2 regions of the Salimicrobium salexigens genome follow, and region 1 is predicted to be linked to the other one. Evidence: a T-box and tRNA genes for the amino acid it is inferred to sense, from the RefSeq annotation. Region 1 holds a T-box; the other holds one or more tRNA genes.

Region 1 (7,715 bases):
TCTACGCAGCATGCCGAAGAGATTACGCTTGGGCAGATTAAGGAAGATTTGATGAAGCACGTAATTGTGCCGGTCGTCCCGGAGAAGTTCATGGATGACCAGACGAAGTACATCCTTAACCCTACAGGCCGTTTCGTTATCGGCGGGCCTCAGGGTGACGCCGGGTTGACAGGACGCAAAATCATCGTTGACACTTACGGCGGCTATGCCAGACACGGAGGAGGGGCCTTCAGCGGCAAGGACTCCACTAAAGTGGACCGCTCCGCTGCTTACGCCGCCCGCTACGTTGCAAAAAATATTGTTGCCGCCGGTCTTGCGAAGACGTGTGAAGTCCAGCTCGCATACGCCATCGGGGTAGCCGAACCGGTCTCGATTTCCATCGATACGGACGGTACCGGGGAAGTCACGGAAGCCAGGCTCGTGAAAGCTGTGCGGGAACTTTTCGATCTACGTCCGGCAGGGATTATCCGCATGCTCGATTTGAAACGTCCTATTTATCGACAGACGGCCGCGTACGGTCACTTCGGCCGCCCGGCGGATCATTTCCCCTGGGAAAACGTCGATAAAGTGGATTTGCTGAGAGCTAAAATAAAAGAAGAATAGATAGGCCGCACGTACAAAAATCCGAACGAAAGCGTTCGGATTTTTGTTTATTCCGTTAAATTAGAATAGAAGAAAAATACACGGCCGAGGCCAGAACAAAGAATCATTTCTCTCCGCTGTTTTTATAATACTGTCCTTTTTCCACGTAGCTCTTACGTATACGATCCAGTTCTTTGAAGTCTTTCTCGGTCAAATCTCTCACTACTTTAGCCGGGCGTCCCACGGCAAGAGTGCGGGGAGGTATCGTTTTACCCGGAGGAACGAGACTTCCGGCACCGAGAAAAGCTTCTTCACCGATGACGGCGCCGTCGAGTACAATCGATCCCATTCCGACTAAGGCATTCTTTTTGATGGTAGCGGAATGAAGCGTAACCTGATGCCCGATGGTGACTCCGTCCTCCAGCGTAAGCGGCATGCCCGGGCTCTGGTGGAGGAGACTGAGATCCTGTACATTTGTATTATTTCCGATTCTGACAGGAGCGACGTCGCCCCTGATTACGGTTTTGAACCAGATACTCGCATATTCCCCGATCGACACATCCCCGGTTATGACAGTGTCTTCAGCCACGTAAGCCGTGTCGGCAATTTCGGGATAGTAACCTTTATATTCGCAAATCATCTTCATCCTCCTTATACTGTATATTATAGTAAGTATATCAGAGGAAAACGGAGGTACAAGTGATGCTGAAAGAATACATATCTGTTACGCCAAAAGCCGTAATCGTTGTCGTACACGGGGCTTTTGAGCACGGGGGACGCTACAGGACACTGGCTGAGAAATTCCAGACAGATGGATACTCGGTGGTCGTCGGAGACCTCCCCGGTCAGGGAGACGACATAGACAATCGGGGCCATATCCGCAGTTTCCGGCAGTACCTGGATACCATTGAAGGATGGGTGGAGTATGCGAAGGAAGTGGAGGTCCCTGTTTTTCTCCTTGGTCACAGCATGGGAGGGCTTGCCGTTATCCGGGCGCTGCAGGAAAAATCGCTCCCGGTCCAGGGTGTGATTTTATCCTCTCCGGCACTCGGCATAAAGAATGGAGCAAGTAAACCGCTTGAGGCGATGGCCAAGGTGATGGACAGGCTTTCACCATCTCTGCTCGTATCATATCCCTACCGTCCCGAAACAGTTACGAGAAATGAAAATGTGTGGGAGCAGGACAGGAAGGACGACAAAATTTTGCAGAAAGTATCTGTAAGATGGTACAAAGAATTTCAAAGAGCTATCAAAGTCGCTCGCGACAAACCGTTCAGCGATGTCCCCCTCCTCCTCATGCAGGCAGGAGAGGACAAGATGGTGAACTCTGAAGACACGAAGCGCTGGTTCGATGCACAGAATTTGACGGAGAAGGCTTACAAAGAATGGCCGGGCCTTTATCATGAACTGTTCAATGAGCCGGAGTGGGAAGAAGTTTACCGTTACGCTTTAAGTTTTATAGAAATACACCGTTAAGAGGAGGATCCAGTTTTGGCAAAGCAGGCACCGAAGCAACCGATAGCCCTGATGTATCAGGGGTACAGATTTATATTTCCGGAGGTTTACCGTCAATTGGAGGCCTGGAAAGAGAGAGCGGCGGATATTCCGGATCCCGAACTGAGATTTCAGGCAACAGACAGTATAGAGAAAAAAGCTTTTCACTGTGAGGGAGGCGGGCTTTTCTCCCTGCTATCCGGAGCGCAGTGGAAAGAAACCGTCACTTTCGTAGTGGCATACCAGACCATCTGTGATTACCTGGATAATTTATGTGACCAGAGCGAATCCCTGGACCCGAAAGACTTCGAAAGTCTCCACTTTGCTCTGGAAGATGCGGTTCATCCCGATTATGAACACCGTGATTATTATGCATTCAGAGAAGAGAAGGAAGACGGGGGATACCTGAGTGAACTCGTTTCCACCTGCCAGGGTGTACTGAGCCGTTTTCCGTTCTATCACCTCGTTCAGCTGGACGTGGCGGATCTCAGTGCGTTATACGGAGAGTTCCAGGTGCATAAACACGTGAAGGAAGAAGAGAGAGTGGGGCGCATGCAACAGTGGCATCAGAGAAATATGTCCAGGGTGCCGGATATGCAGTGGTATGATTTTTCAGCCAGCACCGCTTCTACCATGGGAGTATATACGCTCGTCGCTTACGCTGCGGGGAAACGGGTGAACAGAGAGCTGGTCCGGCGTGTCAGAAACTGTTACTTCCCTTACATGCAGGGGATGCACATACTGCTTGATTACTACATTGACCAGGCAGAAGACGAAGCGGATGGTGAGATGAACTTCTGTACATATTACCCTTCCAACGAAGCGCTGAAAAAACGTATAGGAGAATTCATGGAGGAGACAGATCGTAAAATAGCGGAGCTTCCGGATGCCGACTTTCATCAGATGCTCCGCGAAGGTGTCGTGAGCATGTATCTGGCCGACGAGAAAGTTAAGGAGCTTCCCGGCTCTTCTTCGATGGTGCCATACCTCCTGAATAAGAGCGGGACAAGAAGCTGGTTCTTCTACCTGAATGTTAAAGCTTACCATAAACTGAAAGCCTGACCACAAAGGTCAGGCTTTTTCTAATGCTACAATGAAAGGTGCATTGTTTTTCTGATTGAGAAATTCGTACTTGAGTACGTGAACCGAACGCTGATCAAGATTTCCGGCGTATTCCATCACTTTTTCTTTCTCTTTTTTTCCACCTTCATGACCGTGGTAGACGACGAGGACTACGAGACCGCCTTTTTCCATAACTGAAAGGATATTATCAATGGCTTCAATGGTGTGCTCGGGGGTAGTAACGACGGTTTTATCGCTTCCCGGCAGAAACCCCAGGTTAAAGATGGCCCCTCTGATATTCGGATGACGCTCCTCCGGTATGTATTTCAGCGCTTCTGCGTGAGACGCTTCATTTAAAGTCACCTGATGAACCGAGTTATTCTCTTTCAGTCTGGCAGCTGTAGCTTCTATTGCGTCCTTCTGGATATCAAAGCCGTACACATGGCCGGACTCTTTTGTGAGACTGGCCAGGAAAAGAGTGTCGTGGCCGTTTCCGCAAGTAGCATCAATGGCTATATCCCCTTCGGTTACTGCTTTCTTCATCAGTTCGTGTGAAAAGGGGAGGACTCTGTCGAGATTCATAATGCTCCTCCTTTAAAATAAAATGGAGAAATCATTGTATCATATCAAAAAGAAAAACATCGCCTTTTTATTTCGACGATGTTTTACCTTTGGAAGATCCACGTTTGGACACTGTATTATAAGCTTTGCGAGCGTATCTTTTCGTTTTTTCCGGATTGCGTTTTGCGTAGGATACCGCTTTTCTGATTAAATTTTTCATTTTATCACCTCATATTTAGTCCTTCCCGTTGCAGGAGTTTCTGAAACACAGGAAACAGTTGACAAAGAGGGCTGTATTCATTAAGATACGGTTATAATTGAGGCTGCGTGATAAGGGGAATAGTAGCAATCGAAAAAATACAGAGAGACAGCGGCCGGTGAAAGCTGTTTTTGATTCGTTGTGAACTCGCCCCTGTACTTAAAAGCACGTATCCCGGCTTATCCACCGTTATCGGAACCGAGTGAGCGAAAAATTCGCTAATGTGGGTGGTACCGCGGGATACAGCCTCTCGTCCCATAATTATTGGGAGGGGAGGCTTTTTTTCTGGTTTTGAACAAATAGAAGAAAATTCGATCCGAGGTTTCAGGTTTGATGATTCCATATAGTAATGACACAGTACATAGTTGAACAGGAGGAAGGTAAATGGCTTTTAATCATAAGAACATAGAGAAGAAATGGCAGACCTACTGGCTCGAGAATAAGGTGTTCAAATCCGAAACGGATACAGACAAAGAGAAGTTCTATGCTCTGGATATGTTCCCTTATCCGTCCGGATCAGGTCTTCACGTCGGGCACCCGGAGGGGTATACAGCTACGGATATCCTCTCGAGAATGAAGCGGATGCAGGGGTATGAAGTACTTCACCCGATGGGATGGGATGCTTTCGGGCTACCGGCTGAGCAGCACGCTCTCGATACCGGGAATGATCCGGAAGAATTCACTGCGCACAACATCGAAACGTTCCGTCGACAGATCCAGGAACTCGGTTTCTCCTACGACTGGGACAGGGAAATTAACACGACGGATCCCGACTATTATAAATGGACGCAGTGGATTTTCCTTAAATTGTACGAAAGGGGACTCGCTTATATAGATGAAGTTCCTGTAAACTGGTGCCCGGCTCTCGGCACGGTTCTTGCCAATGAAGAAGTGATCGATGGAAAGAGTGAGCGGGGCGACCATCCGGTGGAACGCCGGCCGATGAAACAATGGATGCTCAAAATCACTGCTTATGCGGACAGACTGCTGGATGATCTTGAAGAACTGGACTGGCCGGAGAGCATTAAGGATATGCAGCGTAACTGGATCGGGAAATCCGAAGGGGCGGAAGTGGAATTCGATATCGAAGGTTTCAATGAATCTTTCAAAGCGTTCACCACCCGGCCGGACACTCTTTTCGGTGCTACATATGCTGTGTTTGCCCCGGAACATCCTTACATTGAAAATATAACCGCCGAAGAACAGAAAGAAGCGGTCCAGAAATACGTTAACGAAGCAATGAATAAGAGCGATCTTGAAAGAACAGATCTTGCCAAAGGCAAATCTGGCGTTTTTACGGGCGCTTATGCTGTCAACCCGGTTAATGGAAAGAAACTTCCGATCTGGGTAGCCGATTATGTCCTTATGAGCTACGGGAGCGGTGCAATCATGGCAGTTCCGGCTCATGATGAACGGGACTACGAATTCGCGCGTAAATTCGATCTTGAAATCATTCCGGTCGTCGAAGGAGGAGATGTGGAAGAGGAAGCTTATACGGGTGAAGGCCCCCACATCAATTCCGATTTTCTGAATGGACTTTATAAAGAGGAAGCAATAGATAAAGCGATCCAGTGGCTTGAAGAAAACGGCAAAGGCCAAAAACAGACGACTTACCGTCTCCGTGACTGGCTGTTCAGCCGTCAGCGTTACTGGGGAGAACCGATACCTGTTATCCACTGGGAAGACGGGTCTGTAACCGCAGTACCAGAAGAAGACCTTCCGATTGAACTGCCGAAGACGACGGAGATCAAACCGTCCGGTACGGGAGAATCGCCGCTTGCGAATATCAGTGACTGGGTGAACGTTACGGACCCTGAAACGGGAATGAAAGGGAAGAGAGAAACGAATACGATGCCTCAGTGGGCCGGCAGCTGCTGGTACTACCTGCGGTTTATCGATTCCGATAATGACGAAACGTTCGCGGATTACGAGAAGCTGAAAAAATGGCTCCCTGTAGATATCTACATCGGCGGCGCAGAACATGCCGTTCTGCATCTGCTCTACGCACGTTTCTGGCACAAAGTGCTTTACGATGCAGGAGTAGTACCGACGAAGGAACCTTTCCAGCAGCTGTTCAACCAGGGTATGATTCTTGGTGAAGGCAACGAAAAAATGAGTAAATCGAAAGGGAACGTAGTTAACCCGGACGATATCATTCATACTCACGGAGCGGATACTCTTCGTCTTTATGAGATGTTTATGGGGCCGCTGGAGGCGTCTATCGCGTGGTCTGAAAACGGACTTGAAGGAGCGCGGCGTTTCCTTGACCGTGTGTGGAGAATCGTTTCTCCTGAAGGGAAGCTGAACCCTGCCATAAAAGAAGATGCAGATAAAGAAGCTCTGGAAAAAACGTATCATGAAACAGTGATGAAAGTGACGGAGAACTTCGAAGATCTGCGTTTTAATACGGGTATTTCCCAAATGATGGTGTTCATTAATGACGCTTATAAAGCAGACGAGATCCCTAAAACCTTTATGGAAGGATTCGTTAAACTGCTTTCCACTGTGGCGCCTCACGTCAGTGAAGAAATGTGGTCGAATCTTGGTCACGAGGGAACGATTGCGTACGAACCATGGCCGACGTTCGACCCTGAAAAACTCATAGAGGAAGAAGTTGAGGTTGTCGTCCAGGTGATGGGGAAAGTCCGCGCCAAAATGATGGTGAACAAGGAAGCTTCTAAAGAAGATCTTGAAAAATCCGCCCTGGAACATGAAGAAGTCAAGCCGTGGCTTGAAGGGAAAACAGTAAGAAAAGTTATTGCCGTACCCGGAAAACTGGTTAATATTGTAGCTGATTAATTATGCGCCTGTCCCTTTGCCCGGGGGCAGGCTTTTTTCTTGACTTCTAATGAAGATTTAATAGAATTACAATTGCAAAACCTAAAAAAGGAGGATGGTCAACATGAGTACTATTCCTGAAATGAACGGTGAAACACTCGAACAGAAGTTGAAAAACGGAGAAAATATAACAGTTATAGATGTGCGGGAAGACGAAGAAGTCGAAGAAGGTATGATTCCGGGAGCTAAACACGTCCGTTTAGGAGATCTGCAGGATAGATACACCGAACTGGATAAAGAGGACAATCACGTAGTCGTCTGCCGTTCCGGAAGAAGAAGTATGAAAGCGTCCGAATTTCTTAAAGAGAACGGATTCACAACCGTTACCAATCTCGAAGGCGGTATGCTGGGATGGCCCGGAGACGTCAGCAAAAAATAAAGAAGGTGAAAAGATGATTTATTGGGGTGGGACAGCAGCTATCGCTCTGCTTTTGTTTATTACCACGCGTACAAAAGGAAGGAACGGGCTGCAGACCTTAAATGATAATGAAATCAGCGACAATGATTATTGTGTGATTGATATAAGAGACTATATTTCTGCACACCGCTCTCCTTATCCGGGAGCAGAGAACATCCCTCTCAGTTATCTGCCGAGAGAACTGAAGGAAAGATTCGACTGCCCGAAAGAAATTCTTCTCGTCACAGATGACGAACGGGGAGCGGTAAAAGCCGCCAGACTGTTGAGAAAGAAAAGAGATCAGTCTGTATATTATGTGAAAGCTTCCTGAGAGAAGTGAAAAAGGAAAAAGCACAAAAACCGAAACCTGACGTTCGGTTTTTGTGCTTTTTGTATCGTGAGAAAAAGAGGATGATGGTATCCGAAAGTAATGAAGCGCAGGGCAAGGAAAAGAGGAACCCGTGAACATTCACATGCTTTATCCGGGTCAGTAGTACCCTGTGTATGCGGGGTGTTGCCGGT
Region 2 (17,260 bases), on a different contig from region 1:
CGTGTAGGCCCTTTCGGGTCTCGAGGGTTCGAATCCCTCTCTCTCCGCCATGGCCCGTTGGTCAAGTGGTTAAGACACCGCCCTTTCACGGCGGTAACACGGGTTCGAATCCCGTACGGGTCACCACTATTTCACTGGAGGATTAGCTCAGCTGGGAGAGCACTTGCCTTACAAGCAAGGGGTCGCAGGTTCGAGCCCTGCATCCTCCACCATAGAAGTTATACTTCAACATCGCGGGGTGGAGCAGTCTGGCAGCTCGTCGGGCTCATAACCCGGAGGTCGCAGGTTCAAATCCTGCCCCCGCAACCAAATTTTGGTCCGGTAGTTCAGTTGGTTAGAATGCCTGCCTGTCACGCAGGAGGTCGCGGGTTCGAGTCCCGTCCGGACCGCCATTAATACATAAAAGTGGCTCGGTAGCTCAGTCGGTAGAGCAACGGACTGAAAATCCGTGTGTCGGCGGTTCGATTCCGTCCCGAGCCACCACTTTTGCCGGCCTAGCTCAATTGGTAGAGCAACTGATTTGTAATCAGTAGGTTGGGGGTTCAAGTCCTCTGGCCGGCACCAGATACTTTAATAAAAAATGGAGGGATAGCGAAGTTGGCCAAACGCGGCGGACTGTAAATCCGCTCCCATCGGGTTCGCAGGTTCGAGTCCTGCTCCCTCCACCATTTTTAGGGGTATAGTTCAAAGGCAGAACAGCGGTCTCCAAAACCGCCGATGTGGGTTCGAGTCCTACTACCCCTGTTTTTTCAATCTATGGCGACTGTGGCGAAGTGGTTAACGCACCGGATTGTGGCTCCGGCATTCGTGGGTTCGATTCCCATCAGTCGCCCCATTTTTTTATTGTTGGGCTATGGCCAAGCGGTAAGGCAACGGTTTTTGGTACCGTCATGCGCTGGTTCGAATCCAGCTAGCCCAGCCATGCGAGAGTAGTTCAGTGGTAGAACACCACCTTGCCAAGGTGGGGGTCGCGGGTTCGAATCCCGTCTCTCGCTCTTTGAGGTTATGGCGGCATAGCCAAGTGGCAAGGCAGAGGACTGCAACTCCTTTATCACCGGTTCGAATCCGGTTGCCGCCTCCAAAAAATAAACATAAAAATCGTGGCGAAGTGGTGGAACTGGCAGACACGCAGCACTCAAAATGCTGTGCCTTCTGGGCGTGTGGGTTCGAATCCCACCTTCGCTATATATAATGAAAACTACCAGGATTCTGGTAGTTTTTTTGGCTCTACAATATTTGTTGGGGTATCAGAAAAATTCAGCATAAAAAAACACACAAGCTCCTTTATCTTTTACACTTGAATTGACGAGACCCAAGAAAAAGATAGGAGTTGTGTGTATATATGCATTCTACCATGATGATTCCAGGATTTGAAGGTGTGGAAGTGAGGAAAACGGAGGAACGGGACGGGTGTTTGTACCTTCACGTACAGATGCCGAAAAAAACCCACATTTGTCCTTCCTGTCGAGCTAGAACCCGTCGGGTTCATGACTATCGGGTACAAAAAGTGCAGCACCTTAAATGGTTTGAACGCCTGACCTACGTTTTCTATCGCAAACGACGGTATGCCTGTAATTGCGGAAAAAGATTCCCCGAACATACCTCTCTTGTCGAGCGGTACCAGCGCCATTCGAAAGAATGGAACCAGGCCTTCGGCTTCAGGCTCATCCATGGCAAGAACTTTAAAGACACAGCCTACCTGTTTCATACATCGCCCAATACAGCCGTCCGGCGCTTTGATCGTATCTCGGCGTCTCACCTGAAAGAAGTGGAGGAACTTCCTCGCGTGATTGCGATTGATGAATATAAGGGAGATACGGACCGGGGCAAGTATCAGGTCATCATCGCTAACGCGGATACCGGGGAACCGATTGATATCCTACCGGATCGGTCGGCCGAGACCGTAAAAGACTACCTGAAGAAGAAAAAGTCGAACGTAGAGTGTGTCGTCATGGACATGAGCTATGCCTTCAAGTCGGCGGTGAACAAAGCATTGAATAACCCCATTATCGTCGCCGACCGTTTTCACTTCTGCCGGTATATCAACTGGGCTGTAGACCGTGTAAGGAAAAGAGTCCAGAAGGACTTTCATGATTACGACCGGAGAAAGTGTAAGAGAATGAGGCATGTCTTTCACAAACCCTATGAGTCCCTGTCGGATAAACAGCGATGGTATCTGGAAAGATACCTCCATCTGTCTTCAGAATTGAAAGTGGCTTATCGATTAAAAGAGGCGTATCAAACGTGGTTTGAGGTAGCAAAACAAGGAGACATCAAGCAAGTGAAAGAGGACCTATATGCCTTTTATGACCTTGTGGCTTCCTCAGGGATGAAAGAATTCATGGCCGCGGTGGATACGTTCAGGAACTGGCAGACCGAAATCATGAATAGTTTTATGTTTGATTACAGCAATGGTTTCGTAGAAGGATTGAACAATCAGACGAAAGTGTTGAAACGGAATGCCTTCGGCTTTCGCCGGCACGACCGGTTACGGGCCCGCATTCTGATGCATCACCAATTCAAGCACTTAGGTAAAAACATAGGATAAAGGGGCGGAGGAAAGAACCTCCACCCCAACATTTGAAATAGAACCGTTTTTTTGTAATGAATACATAAAGTCAGTTCCCTTCTTCCAGAAGGCGGAAGTACGTATTACGGACAGATGATTTATTACCCGGATTTGTGGTATAAAGAGGGTAGGAGGGATAAAAATGAAACGACACGAAGCGTTAGTTCCTTTGTCGCACCACCATCACCATGGTCTTGTACTTGCTCAGAAGTTACAGAAAACAGAAGAAAAAGACAAGTTCAGAGAAATTATGAAGGATATTGAAGATTTCTGGGAAAATGATGGGGAAGCACACTTCAGGGAAGAAGAGGAAATCCTTCTCCCGCTGTACGCCTGCTATGCAGAGATAGAAGAGGATGAAGATATAGAGAAAATGCTTATCGATCATACAGTGATACGTGGACTTATCGTTAAACTGCGTAAGCTGGAGAGATTCGATTATAAAGTGTTTCAGGAATTGGGAGAGAAGCTTCATGATCACATTAGAATGGAAGAAAGGGTCATCTTTCCGAAAATAGAAAGTGCAGTTCCGGATAAAGAACTTTATAAAGTGGAAGGCAAGTTTCACATTGACAGTTACAGTGGTAAGTAACGCAACTTTCCAAGTTGCGTTTTTTTTGAATAAAAAGGTTGAAACCCTTTCTGGTCGTTGTTACAATGTAAACTATCCCTTGAAGTTGTCCTGACCTCTTCGGGCGGGTGTAGTTTAGTGGTAAAACCTCAGCCTTCCAAGCTGATGACGGGAGTTCGATTCTCCTCACCCGCTCCACTAGTGTTTGAAATTATGTTTTCATACCACGTGCCAACGCAGTGTTTCGTTAATGAATAACGAAGCATTGCGTTTTTTCATGATTGAAAATGGATACATACATATAGATGAGACAGATTTTATGAAAGGAAGTGTTATCATGCAACAGCTGAAAAAACATTTAAAAGAAATAGACGGGAAAAGTTACAAGGGATATAAACAGATCCAGGGGACTTATTCTTTCCGGGATTACAAGCTTCACATCGATTATGTGCAGGGAGACCCTTTTGCGGCCCCTTCCAAAATAAGAATAAGAGTTCCGGAAGCGAAACGTTCCATCAAAAAGGAGTGGACGACCTCCAGATCAAGAAGAGTTTATACGGAAGATACACTTACCCGATGCGTTTCAGAAACGGTGAAGAAGCATAAATCGAACGTGAAAGGTTCGGGGAAAAGCGGAGATGTAGGAATGGATCAGCCGGGTCAGGAAGTTCTTGAACGTACCGCGGTTATGATAGAACAGGATTCTACAGTGCTCTGTTTCACAGTAGGCCTGCCGGCAAATGGACGCCGTATTAACGGAAAGGAAGCTGAAAAACTTTTTTTCGAAGTCCTACCTGCGATAGTGGAACAGTCGATTATGTCTATAAAAGATGAGGAGATTGATCAGGCATGTGAACTTGCCGATCAGTACGACGCAATCCGTGAAGAAATGGAGAAAAATGACTGGGAAGCATTCATAGCGGACGGGTCTGTTCTCCCAAGGGAAAGCGGAATCAGCCAGCGACCGATGAAAAACGCAGTACCTTTTGAAAGTCCGGAAGAGAACCGGGTTTCCATCTCTTTGCCACATCGCAAAGAACCGCTCACAGGTATGGCAATCAAAAAAGGCATCACGCTGATAGTAGGGGGCGGCTATCACGGAAAAAGCACCCTGCTCCAGGCCATTGAGAGAGGGGTGTATCCTCATAAACAGGGAGATGGGCGCGAATATGTCATCACTGCTCCGGACGCCGTTAAAGTGAGAGCGGAAGATGGAAGGAAAGTTACAAACGTCGATATTTCCTCTTTCATTAAGAATCTACCGCACGGCACCGATACCTCCACTTTTACAACAGAGGATGCGAGCGGAAGTACATCGCAGGCTGCGAATGTGGTCGAGGCGCTTGAGACAGGTGCCGGAGCTCTATTGATAGACGAAGACACCAGTGCGACGAACTTTATGATCCGGGATGAACGTATGCAGGAACTTGTTGCTAAAGAGAAAGAGCCGATCACCCCTTTCATCGATAAAATCGAGCAGATGAGGGATGAGCTCGATGTCTCGACGATCCTCGTCATGGGTGGATCCGGTGAATATTTCCACGCTGCCGATCACGTGATAATGATGGATCAGTACATCCCGCATGATGTGACGGCCAGGGCCAGGGAAATAGCTTCCCGTTACCCGAGCGAACGTAAGAAAGAGGAATTTTCTTTCGGTTCCCTGCCGGCGCGGTCTTTTCTTCCGGCCACCATTCAGGCCCAGCGCGGGAAGAAGGAAAAAGTGCAGTCCAAGGGGATGTATCATATAATTATGGGAAGGCACGACATACGCATGGAAGGACTTGAGCAGCTCGTTGATGCTTCTCAGACGAGGTTCATCGCTGATCTGATCACCCATATGAATAAACAGGGTATGCTGAAGAAAAAAGAGACACTGAAAGAACTGGTAGATGCGATTGATAAACAGATTGATGCAGAAGGACTTTCCTTCGCCGCTCCTTTCAGGAATCAGCACCCCGGGGAACTGGCCAGACCGAGAAAGTTTGAAATTGCAGCCACCTTAAACAGAATCCGTACCGCAAAGGTGGAGGATCTAAGGTAAGGGAGAAGGAGGAGCGCACGTATGGATGCCGAACAATTAAAGAGGGAAACGATTGCCTACAGCAAGGAAATAGGAATCGATAAAATAGGTTTTGCCAGCGCAGACGTATTCGGCGAATTGAAATCCCGACTGATACGACAGGAACAGCTGGGATATCACTCGGGGTTCGAAAAGGGGAGTCCGGAAGAGCGTACGGAACCTGAACGCCTCCTTCCCTCTTCCCAATCTATCATTTCTATCGCGCTCGCCTATCCTTCAAAAATGGAAAATCCCCCTAAAAACGAGAAAGGGGCGCGACGCGGCCAGTTCGCCCGTGCTTCGTGGGGGGAGGATTACCACACGGTTTTACGCGAAAAACTGCAGCTGCTCGGTTCTTTTCTCCGTGAAAAGGTTCCTGAAGTTGAATTGAAACTGATGGTAGACACAGGGGAGCTGTCAGACCGTGCCGTAGCCGAGAGGGCAGGGATCGGGTTCAGCGGAAAAAACTGTGCGATAATCACCCCCGAGTTCGGTTCCTACGTTTATCTCGGTGAACTGGTGACAAATCTTCCGTTCGCTCCGGATGAGCCGATCCAGGAAGGATGTGGGGACTGTAATATTTGCGTAGATTCGTGTCCAACGGATGCCCTTGTCCAGGGCGGGCAGCTGAATGCCAATCGATGCATCGCTTTTCTGACCCAGACCAAAGGTTTTCTCGAAGATGAATACCGTACGAAAATAGGGAACAGAGTCTACGGTTGTGATACTTGTCAGACGGTTTGCCCGTTCAACCGCAAAAAAGATTTCCATCTTCACGAAGAGTTCGAGCCAGACCCGGAGAAAGTCAAACCTGTACTCCGCCCTATTCTTCGCATATCCAACCGGGAGTTCAAAGAAAAGTTCGGCAGAATGGCAGGATCGTGGCGCGGAAAGAAACCGATTCAGCGTAATGCTATTCTGGCTCTTGGTCATTACCGGGAGATAGAGGCGGTAGAGGACCTTGTATATCTTATGAAGAACGACCCCCGCCCTGTAATCAGGGGTACGGCTGCGTACAGTCTCGGAAAAATCGGAACGCCGGAATGTTTCGAGGAGCTCGAGGTGGCCAGAGGAGATGAGACTGATGAAAAAGTGAAAGAAGAAATGGAGAAAGGTTTAGCTTTTCAGGTGAATTGAAAAGGAGAAGTGAAGAAATGTTATTTTATCAGAAGGAAATGACCACTCCGCTCGGACCGATGCTCGCAACGGTCGATGAGGAGCGGCTGATCCGTCTGGACTACGGGTCCGCCTCCGAAAAAGGGGAACTTCATGAGAACCACATCCACTCCTTTATCGATAGATCTCCGGAGTTGATAGAAAAAGAAACAAAGCTGCTGCAGGAAACTGAGAGGCAGCTAAAGGAGTATTTTAACAGGGAAAGGTACTCGTTCAGCCTTCCTTATAAATTTTACGGTACCTCCTTTCAAAAGAATATTTGGGAAGCGCTCGTGATGGAAGTTCCGTACGGGGAGACCATCACTTATAAAGGTCTGGCGGAGAGCGCCGGTAACCGAAAAGCCGTACGTGCCGTAGGAGGAGCCATGAACAAAAACCCTTTTTCCATCGTAGTCCCGTGCCACCGAGTGGTAGGCCAGAACGGAAAAATGACCGGATATGGCGGGGGTGTTGATAAAAAAGTGTATCTGTTGAATCTCGAAACCACCCTTTAGCTGCGGGTGGTTTTACTGTTCAGAAATTTTTCCGGGACCTTCCAGTTGTTACGGCTGCTTGGTTCGTTACGGTCTCTTTAAGATAAATACACTTTTATGTGATATAATATCCGGGTTGACTAAAATAATTTCAGAGGTGAAACGGATGCCTAATCACGTGGTATTATTTCAGCCGGAAATCCCTGCAAACACCGGAAATATAGCCAGAACCTGTCTTGCTACGGACACTACTCTGCACCTCATACATCCGCTCGGATTTTCCACGGAGGACCGCATGGTGAAACGAGCGGGACTTGATTACTGGTATGACGTAACTATTTATCATTATGATTCCCTGGAGGAACTCTACGGAAAATTTCCGGAAGGCGACTATTATTATGTCGAAAACTTCGGAGGCAGTTCATTCGTGGAGATGGACTATACGGATACGGCGAAAGATCAGCTGTTCGTATTTGGAAGGGAAAGCGACGGAATTCCGCATGAACTGCTGGAAGGAATGGAAGACAGGTGCGTGCGCATACCTATGACAGATAAAGTGAGGTCACTGAATCTTGCGAATACTGTTTCTATTATGCTTTTCCACGTATTGCACGAGCAGGGGTTTCCCGGTCTTATAAAATAAGAGAAGAATGTGAGGCACTTGGCCCCTTTCTTCCGAACAAAAAAAGATCGCCTTTTGAGGGCGATCTCTTCAGTATATTACTTTGGAGCACCTGGCTTTTCGTCGCGTCCTGCAGCGAAAATAGACGTAAGAAAAGAAATGCTCACCATCATGATCAATGTCATTTTCATGTGTAGTTCCTCCTTCATATTCCGTTCAGGCTATTTTCATTATACATGAGTGAAATTCCAAAGGAAATACCATTTAGAAGTTTGTATTCGTTAACGGTTCCCCGGAGCTTTCTTCGTACCCTTTGGCATATTCCAATCTTTTTTGCACGGTCGTTTTGTTTACCTGTTCATCTGCGTGATAGGAGGAACGCACCAGTGGTCCCGCTTCACAGTGACTGAACCCTTTTTCTAAAGCTATTTGTTTTAACTCTTCGAACTCATCCGGATGGTAATATCTCTCTACGTTCAAGTGTTTTTTCGTCGGCTGCAGATACTGGCCGAGTGTGAGGATGTCCACGTTGTGCGCCCGTAGATCATCCATTGCTTCAATAAGTTCTTCCTTTGTCTCTCCAAGTCCGACCATAATACTTGATTTCGTAGGAGTGTTTGGCCGCATTTCCTTCACTCGACGAAGCAATTCGAGAGAACGGTCGTACATAGCAATAGCACGGACACGTTTCGTGAGCCGACGCACTGTTTCGATATTATGGTTAAAGATGTCCGGTTCCCCTGCGAGCAGAGTAGACAGGCTTTCGTAGTCACCTTTCATATCAGAAGGGAGGATTTCCACGGAACATCCTGGAACTCTTTTTCGGATGGCACGTACTGTTTCCCCGAAAACAGCCGCACCCCCATCTTTCAGGTCGTCACGTGCCACGGAAGTAACGACTACGTGTTTTAATCCCATGATTTCTACCGATTCCGCCACCCGCTCGGGTTCTCCCCAATCGAGCTCATTCGGGAGCCCGGTTTTGACGGCACAAAAACGGCACCCGCGCGTACATGTATCCCCGAGAATCATGAAAGTAGCAGTTTTCCGTTCACTCCAGCACTCATGAATATTCGGGCATCTCGCTTCTTCACAGACGGTGTTCAGTTTTTTATCTTTCATCAGTTTTTTCAGCTTCATATAGGACTGATTGGTGTTCAGCTTAATTTTCAGCCATTCGGGTTTTTTGATGTGTTCGTAACTTTTACTCATTGCTTCACTCCTTTTTAACGTTTAAAGTTCCATTCCTCGCTCATATATTTGGTTTCTGCTAAATATTCAACTTCCTCCCAGTCTTTCTTTGCCAGGTTTAAAGATTCGAAAGTTACATCCAACCCTTCTCGGAATCCCTGGAGAAAGGCGTCGTGGACGTGTTGTACAGTCACACGTTCACTTAAAGCCTCCTCAATACTGACAGCCTTATTATGAAAACTCTTTTTAGATCTCTGTTTTACTTTTTCATTAGGATAAATGAACATATCAAAAAGTTTTTCTTCATCTGTACGGATCGGTATAGAGCCGTGCTGGAGAAGAATCCCCTTTTGTCGGACCTGTGCACTTCCGGCAGCTTTTTTCCCTTCTACAGTCAGTTCGTACCAGGATGATTCTTCGAAGCATACTGCCGAAGACTCATTCATCCGTTTCTCCGGCATAGCATATTCTGCTTTTATCCCAAGTATCGAATAACCTTTCATGAGTCCCTTCGAAAGGACGAGGCAGGCTTCTTTAACTGTCTTTGGAATTCCGGGGTGACGTTCGTCTACGATGATGCTATATGTAAGTTCGTTATCATGGAGGACAGCCCGTCCGCCCGTAAGTCGCCTTACTATATCGACTTTGTGCTTATTTACACCTTCTTCACTTACTTTGTTCAGTGTTTTTTGAAAATAGCCTACAGAAAGACCGGCAGGACTCCAAGTGTAAAAGCGCAGTACAGGCGGGATTCTTTTCTCCCGGTGCCATTCCATCAATTTCTCGTCCAGAGCCATGTTCATCGCAGGTGTCAAATCAGGAGTATAAAGAAACTTCCATGTTTCCAACCTAATTACCTCCCTTCGTTTAAGATAGTAAACGATTTGAGTGTAGCAGGTCATGGAATGTTTGTCAAAAGAAGGAAAAAGACAAAAAACGTGTACATTCATTTGCTATGTAAACTATTTTTTAAGATGTACAGGTATATATTCAGAAATTCGGTTTGAAAGTTGACACGGTAGTTTTTAAGAGTATTTATTTCTATATAAAATCCTCATACATTCAAAAGGAAAAAGAATGTTGTTAAATAGTAGAGGATAATTACTCAATTCGTGTGCATATCCATCTTTTCTTGTTATAATGATAGATGGAATAAAAGAGTATGTATGAAAGTCAGAAAAAAAGAAAATGTCAACAGCTATTGAACGTTACCATGTACAGTTCTATAATAGAGTTTGAATTTGCAAACGTTTACGTTTCATACATCATCGAAGACTAATTTGGGGGTAATTTTCGTGTCGAATACAGAATCCAAAGTATCTTTTTGGTCTAACTTCCATGGTCCCAACATGGGATACATAGAAGAGCAATATGAACGTTTTCAGGAAGATGAAAATGCAGTCGACGCTTCTATGAAAGAACTTTTTGAAAAGCACGGGGCGCCTGTAGAATCGGAGCGGCCTGCTGCCGAATCCTCCGGTGGAAACGTCCCTTCTGCCCAGGATGTAAGCAAAATTGCTGCTGCTTTGAAACTGGTGGAAGCAATCCGTCGAGATGGTCATCTTTCCGCCGATATTTATGCGGTAGGAGGATTTGATCGCCCCGACACCGAATTACTCGAACCGGAAACTTACGGTATCTCTAAAGAAGATCTTGAACAGCTCCCGGCCGAATGGATCTGGCCTGAGGCTAACGTTAAACTCAATAATGCGTGGCAGGCGATCGAAACACTGAAAGAAAGGTATGCAGGTACGCTTTCCTTCGAATATGAACACGTGCATAACGAAAGGGAAAGGTCCTGGTTAAAGGAAAGAATCGAATCGGGTTCTTACAGTGTCAACCTGTCCACGGAAGAACGGAAGCAACTTTTGTATCGCCTGATAGAAGTCGAGAATTTCGAACAGTTTCTCGGTAAGACTTTCGTGGCTCAGAAGAGGTTTTCCATCGAAGGCATGGATGCCATGGTACCTATGCTGGATAAAATCGTCCAGTCAGCAGCAGTCGACCATATTCAGCACGTTATGCTTGGAATGGCGCACCGCGGCCGTCTGAACGTACTGGCTCACGTACTTGGAAAACCTTATGAAAAAATCTTTTCGGAATTTAATCACTCCCCGGAAAAGGAACTTATGCCTTCGGAAGGATCACAGGGAATCAACTACGGATGGACCGGAGATGTGAAATATCATTTCGGTGCCAAACGAGAAGTGAAAAACGGGGATGACAGTCACGCCACGCGCGTAACGTTAAGCCATAACCCTTCTCACCTTGAGTTTGTAAATCCGATAGTACAGGGCTTCACAAGAGCTGCTCAGGATTACCGGGAGGAGCGCGGTAATTCAGTAATTGATGAAGATGCGGCTCTTGGCGTGCTTATTCACGGAGATGCTGCTTTTATAGGGGAAGGTGTCGTAGCCGAAACCTTAAACTTGAGTGACCTTGAAGGGTACCGTTCTGGAGGGACGGTGCATATTATTGCGAATAATCTTGTTGGCTTCACTACGAACCGGAAAGACGGAAGGTCCACCCGTTATGCCAGTGACCTGGCCAAAGGGTTTGAAATTCCTATCATGCACGTAAATGCTGACGATCCGGAAGCGTGCCTCTCCGCGATTGCTCTTGCATACGAATATCGCCAGACTTTCCATAAAGACGTATTAATCGATCTTGTCGGTTACCGGCGTTATGGTCATAACGAAATAGACGAGCCACGGGCTACCCAACCCCGTCTTTATAGTGAAATAGATGAACATCCTACCATCGCCAATGTGTACGGAGAGAATCTATTGAATCAGGGGGTTATCCAGGACGGAGAGCTTGATGAGTATAAAGAAAAAGCGACTTCGAACCTGAGAGACATTTATAACAGTATGAAAGAAGAAGAGACATACGAACCGGACGTCCAGGGTCGCCCGCAGGGAGTGGAACGGTCTCTCGAGGAGTTTGAAACCGTAGTGGACCTTGATCGTCTGAAAACGCTCAACAAGCAGATGCTTGAGCGCCCTGAAGGCTTCAACGGGTTCAAGAAACTCGAAAAAATCCTGAACAAACGTGAGAATATGCTTGAAGAAGGAAATAAAGTAGACTGGGCTACAGCAGAAGCACTGGCGTTCGCCTCTATCCTTGAAGAGGGTCAGCCGATCCGGGTCACCGGTCAGGACACGGAACGTGGGACATTTGCCCACCGGCACATGGTTCTTCATGATGTGGAAACCGGAGAAACTTATTGCCCGCTACACGGTATTGAACAGGCGAAAGCTTCGTTTGATATATTCAACAGTCCCCTGTCGGAAGCCGGAGTGCTCGGTTTTGAATACGGGTACAGCGTACATTCCCAGGAAACCCTGGTCGTATGGGAAGCACAGTTCGGTGATTTCGCGAACGCGGGTCAGGTGATTTTCGATCAGTTTGTTTCTTCCGGACGCGCGAAGTGGAACGAACAGTCGAATATGGTATTCCTGCTTCCGCACGGTTATGAAGGACAGGGGCCTGAACACTCCAGTGCCCGTCTGGAACGTTTCCTGCAGATGTCAGCTGAAAACAACTGGACAGTCGCAAACGTGACGTCAGCCGCCCAATACTTCCATCTTCTCAGAAGGCAGTCAGCCATCAGTTGTAAAGAGGAAGAAAGGCCGCTTGTGCTGATGACGCCGAAAAGTCTGTTGCGTAATCAGCGTGTGGCTTCAGAAGCGAAAGAATTTACGGACAGCGGCTTCCACCCTCTTGTTCGTCAGCCCGGACTGACGAAGACGAAGAAAAAAGACAAATCTAAAGTGAAAACACTGCTTCTCGGAAGCGGTAAAATCATGGTGGATATCGAAGATCGTACTGAACAGGAAGAAAGTTCTTTTGAAACAATTGATGCGGTCCGCGTCGAACAGATTTATCCGTTCCCGGATCAGAAACTGAAAGAGATTATGAAGGAATATCCTAACTTGAAAGAACTCGTATGGGTACAGGAAGAACCGCAAAATATGGGAAGCTGGTATTTTGTCGAAGGCATTCTTTACAACCTGCTCGAGGAAGGTCAGATACACCGTTACGTGGGACGCCCTCATCGTGCATCACCTTCAGTGGGGGAACCTAATATTCATAAAACTGAACAGAACCGCATAATCAAGGAAGCTCTTCAAATCTCTAAAGGAGGCAACTCACAATGAAGGAAATAAAAGTACCAGAACTGGCAGAATCAATTACGGAGGGGACTATAGCCGAATGGCTCGTGAATAAAGGGGACCAGGTGGAAAAAGGCGATCCTGTTCTCGAGCTTGAAACCGACAAAGTCAACGTCGAGGTGAACGCGGATACCGGCGGTGTCATTACCGAACTCCTGAAAGAAGCAGGTGATGACGTAGAAGTCGGGGACGTAATTGCGAAAGTTGATGAAACCGGGGAAGCCTCCGGAAAAGAAGATGATTCTTCCGGGGAAGATGCTTCCGAAGAGAAAACAGAAGAGAAGCCAGACGAAGGCAAACAGGAAGCAAAAGAGGAGAAAACAGAAGATAAGAAAGAAGAAAAAGAAGACAAGAAAGAAAAATCTTCCGATGATGACTCGAAGAAAGAAGATATCATCGCTACCCCGGCTGCCCGCAAACGGGCCAGAGAACTTGGTATCGATTTAAGCGAGATTTCTGCACGTGACCCTTACGGCCGCGTACGTCCGGAAGATGTAGACGAACATGCAAATGACAGTTCGAAAGAGGAGAAGAAACAGACTTCCAGCGGCTCGTCTTCCGATAAAAAAGAAAAAGAATCGAAAGAAGAGTTCAGTAAGCCGGTAGAGCGCGAGAAAATGTCCCGCCGCCGCCAGACTATTGCAAAACGTCTGGTGGAAGTTCAGCAGGAATCTGCGATGCTCACCACTTTCAACGAAGTGGATATGACCAATATCATGAACTTGCGTAAAGAACGGAAAGAAGCATTCCAGGATAAACATGGAGTGAAACTTGGGTTTATGTCCTTCTTTACGAAAGCTGCAGTTGGTGCCCTTAAAGAATTCCCGCTGCTTAATGCGGAAATCCAGGGCAAAGAAGTAGTGAAAAAGAAATTCTATGATATCGGAATGGCTGTTTCCACAGATGAAGGTCTGGTCGTCCCTGTCGTACGTGATGCGGATCGCGTCGGTTTCGCAGGCATCGAAAGCGAAATCATCCGTTTGGCTGAGATGGCCCGTAATAAAGAACTCGGTCTTGATGATCTTCAAGGCGGATCTTTCACGATCACAAACGGCGGTATTTTCGGTTCCATGCTTTCTACACCTATCCTGAACTCCCCACAGGTAGGGATTCTCGGGCTTCACAATATTGAAAAGCGTCCGAAAGTAATGCCGGACGATTCCATTGAAGCCAGACCGATGATGTATATTGCGCTTTCCTACGACCATCGTATCGTTGATGGTAAGGAAGCAGTGCAATTCCTTCGTCGTATTAAAGAAATGATTGAAGACCCATATGATCTTCTGCTCGAAGGTTAATAAAACAGCACTACAAAAAGGCGGCCGGTTTCAAAAGGCCGCCTTTTTGTATCTGAGAAACTTCTGTAATGGAAGAAGAGTGAGCGTCCTGCGAACGATACCAGAGAAAAATTGGTATAATAAAAAAAACGAAATCTCTGGAGGCTCCATAAATGATACAGGAAATTTTAGAATCCAATCAGTTTCTTTTTTTGATAGCACTGCTTCTGATTGTCAGTGTGGTAGTTACGAAATTTTCAAGCCGTCTCGGCGTGCCTTCACTGGTTTTATTTATAGCTGTAGGAATGATTGTTGGAAGTGACGGTCTTCAACTCGTGTATTTTAATAATGCCGAAGTTGCCCAGTTAATCGGGGTAATGGCTCTTGTAGTCATTTTGTTCGAGGGTGGTATGCAGACGGAGTGGCGGGAAATCAGACCGGTGGCCGCACCGTCTGTCATGCTTGCTACAGTCGGCGTGCTGATAACCACTGCCATTGTAGCTGTAACAGCGAAATACATTATCGATTTACCATGGCTCGAAGCCTTTCTGTTAGGGTCCATCGTAGGTTCCACGGATGCTGCAGCCGTATTCGCCGTGCTGAAAGGAAAAAACATCAAAGATAAAGTATCCTCCACGCTTGAAGCGGAATCGGGGACTAATGATCCTATGGCCGTCTTCCTGACGGTCACGTTCATACAACTTCTTTCTCTGGAGGAGTCCAACATTTGGACAGCCGTGGGTTCTTTTTTCTGGCAGATGGGTGCCGGTCTTCTGACAGGAATTATTATCGGATACGTGGCGAGCCTCTCCCTGAATAAAATAAACCTCGACTCAAGTGGTTTGTATCCGTTGTTTGCTTTGGGTTTTGCATTCCTCGCCTACAGTACGAGTTCACTTATTGAATCGAGCGGCTTGCTCGCAGTCTATGTAAGTGCTGTTGTAATCGGCCACGGTGAGCTCGCCTATCGATACTCCATTCTCCGTTTCCATGAAGGGTTCGGCTGGATGGCGCAGATTTTGATGTTCGTCCTGCTTGGGCTGTTTGTTTCCCCTTCGGAGGTGTTTACAGGCAACGTTATGTGGAGCGGGGTGCTTACAGCATTTGTACTGATATTTATCGCCCGGCCCGCCGCGGTATTTTCGATGCTCGGCTTTTTCAGATTTTCGACTAAGGAAATGCTGTTTCTGTCGTGGGCGGGACTAAGAGGAGCTGTACCAATCGTACTGGCGATATTCCCTATGCTCGCAGGAATCGGTCACAGCCAGACTATTTTTAATATCGTTTTCTTCATTGTTCTGATTTCAGCTCTGCTGCAGGGTTCGACTATTATGCAGGTGGCAGAGAAATTCAAATTGGTTTCAGAGAGGAGAATCAATCCTATCCATTCTCTCGAGGTGATATCCATGGGGAAAGCGAACGTGGAGATGCTGGAATTTGAAGTAACAGACCAGAACCAGATCGCCGGGGAGACGCTTGAAGATTTATCTTTGCCTGACAGGGCTTTGATTAACGCTATTATAAGAGACGGGGATATGATTACCCCTTACGGTCAGACAACAATTATGCCGGGAGACACGTTGTACATTCTCGTAGCCCGGAAAGTGAAGAAACAGCTGAAGAAACGTCTGCAGGCTTTAAAAGAAAATTGAACATAAGTAAGAGCCAGGTGTAGAAGGGTACCTGGCTCGATTGCAGTGGTTATGATATTTGGGGTGAAGCGTTATGATATGATTACGTATTTTATTATAAAGCAGGTCTTCAGCTTTGTAAACCCTTTCTCAGGAAATATAACCTTTTTCGTTAATGAGATTGTGAACGTGGACAGATTTCGTTAAAATGAAAACCATTAAAGGAGGCGATTGATTTGGTAAAGAACATTGGTTTTATAGGATGTGGCAGCATGGGGCAGGCAATGATCCAGGGGATGATCCGTTCCGGGAGCGTCTCTATCGATCAGATTTCTGCGACTGCAATAACCGAGGAGACTATCGATTTCGTAAGCGGGGAAATCGGTATACGGATTTCTGATGACAACAAACGTCTGGCTGCGGATAGTGATATCCTGTTCCTGGCTGTGAAACCTTATGTTTATCAGGGGGTAATCGAACAGATCAAATCGGAACTTTCTGAAGATACTATTATAGTTACAATCGCCCCCGGCATAAACTTAGAAACGATGAGGAAGTATCTTGGCAAAAACGTCAAGGTAATTCGCTCCATGCCTAACACACCTTCTTTAGTAGGGGAAGGGATGAGTGTATTGTGCCCTAATGAACTGGTTACAGAGACGGAACTGAATGCTGTTCTCGATCTTTATGAGAGCTTCGGGAAGGCGGAGGTTATTAAAGAAAATCTCATGGATGCTGTACCTGCCGTAAGCGGGTCTTCTCCGGCATTTGTCTATATGTTCATTGAAGCTATGGCCGATACGGCGGTACAACAGGGGTTTCCAAGAGATAAGGCCTATAAAATGGCTGCTCAGTCCGTGAGCGGAGCGGCAAAAATGATTCTTGAAACAGGAGAGCACCCGGGCAAACTGAAAGACGATGTTTGTACGCCCGGGGGAGTCACCATCGAGGGCGTCACCGCTCTTGAAAAACACGGTCTTCGCAAGGCTGTAATCGAAGCGATGAATGCTACGACAGAACGTTCCGGATATTTATCGAAACAGTAAACCCTGTTTTCGGCACCGGGGGAAAACAGAGTCTCCTGCTTTAAATAAACATTATAATTACTGTCTGAATTGTAGCTACTGTTTATTAAAGTGAAAAATATCTTTACAACAGGGGGTGGAGCGCATAAGATAATAGTGATAATGATTTTCAATTAAGGTCAGGAGTGAAGTAATGAAACGTTATGCAGTACTTATAAGCATGTTTGCTTTTGTTATATTTTTAGCGGCTTGCGGAGGAAATGAAGAGGATTCTTCCGGGGAATCGCAGGAGGATAAGAAAGAAACGCGAACGATTAAACATGAAATGGGCGAAACCGAAATTACAGGAACGCCGGAGAAAGTAGTGGCTCTGGAGTTTTCCTTTGTGGATAACCTTGCTTCTCTCGGTATCACCCCGGCGGGGATCGCAGATGATGAGGATCCGGAACGTATCATAGACCCCGTTAAAGAAAAAATAGGAGACTACA

Evidence for each region. A T-box is a leader RNA that pairs with one kind of tRNA and senses whether it is charged. The one in region 1 lies ahead of leuS (leucine--tRNA ligase), so its partner is inferred to be a tRNA-Leu.
Region 2: it has a tRNA-Leu gene. The T-box ahead of leuS (leucine--tRNA ligase) is inferred to sense a tRNA for this amino acid. The anticodon was not compared.

What each region holds. Positions count from the first base shown of each region.
Region 1 is NZ_FTOK01000004.1:257,114-264,828, forward strand. It holds gene metK (methionine adenosyltransferase) at 1-603, shown strand, start outside; gene BW931_RS06935 (gamma carbonic anhydrase) at 707-1,222, opposite strand; gene BW931_RS06940 (alpha/beta hydrolase) at 1,285-2,058, shown strand; gene BW931_RS06945 (tetraprenyl-beta-curcumene synthase family protein) at 2,074-3,138, shown strand; gene BW931_RS06950 (tRNA 5-(aminomethyl)-2-thiouridylate-methyltransferase MnmM) at 3,148-3,720, opposite strand; T-box leader at 4,021-4,219, shown strand; gene leuS (leucine--tRNA ligase) at 4,343-6,757, shown strand; gene BW931_RS06960 (rhodanese-like domain-containing protein) at 6,861-7,175, shown strand; gene BW931_RS06965 (rhodanese-like domain-containing protein) at 7,189-7,524, shown strand.
Region 2 is NZ_FTOK01000001.1:247-17,506, forward strand. It holds tRNA gene BW931_RS00015 (tRNA-Ser) at 1-50, shown strand, start outside; tRNA gene BW931_RS00020 (tRNA-Glu) at 52-126, shown strand; tRNA gene BW931_RS00025 (tRNA-Val) at 137-212, shown strand; tRNA gene BW931_RS00030 (tRNA-Met) at 233-309, shown strand; tRNA gene BW931_RS00035 (tRNA-Asp) at 316-392, shown strand; tRNA gene BW931_RS00040 (tRNA-Phe) at 408-483, shown strand; tRNA gene BW931_RS00045 (tRNA-Thr) at 489-564, shown strand; tRNA gene BW931_RS00050 (tRNA-Tyr) at 583-668, shown strand; tRNA gene BW931_RS00055 (tRNA-Trp) at 674-744, shown strand; tRNA gene BW931_RS00060 (tRNA-His) at 760-835, shown strand; tRNA gene BW931_RS00065 (tRNA-Gln) at 848-922, shown strand; tRNA gene BW931_RS00070 (tRNA-Gly) at 924-995, shown strand; tRNA gene BW931_RS00075 (tRNA-Cys) at 1,008-1,081, shown strand; tRNA gene BW931_RS00080 (tRNA-Leu) at 1,103-1,185, shown strand; gene BW931_RS00085 (ISL3 family transposase) at 1,343-2,548, shown strand; gene BW931_RS00090 (hemerythrin domain-containing protein) at 2,712-3,161, shown strand; tRNA gene BW931_RS00095 (tRNA-Gly) at 3,265-3,338, shown strand; gene BW931_RS00100 (ABC-ATPase domain-containing protein) at 3,478-5,184, shown strand; gene queG (tRNA epoxyqueuosine(34) reductase QueG) at 5,206-6,339, shown strand; gene BW931_RS00110 (methylated-DNA--[protein]-cysteine S-methyltransferase) at 6,357-6,872, shown strand; gene BW931_RS00115 (tRNA (cytidine(34)-2'-O)-methyltransferase) at 7,018-7,494, shown strand; gene lipA (lipoyl synthase) at 7,738-8,685, opposite strand; gene BW931_RS00125 (lipoate--protein ligase family protein) at 8,700-9,518, opposite strand; gene BW931_RS00130 (2-oxoglutarate dehydrogenase E1 component) at 10,014-12,824, shown strand; gene odhB (2-oxoglutarate dehydrogenase complex dihydrolipoyllysine-residue succinyltransferase) at 12,821-14,137, shown strand; gene BW931_RS00140 (potassium/proton antiporter) at 14,290-15,768, shown strand; gene proC (pyrroline-5-carboxylate reductase) at 15,984-16,793, shown strand; gene BW931_RS00150 (ABC transporter substrate-binding protein) at 16,966-17,260, shown strand, end outside.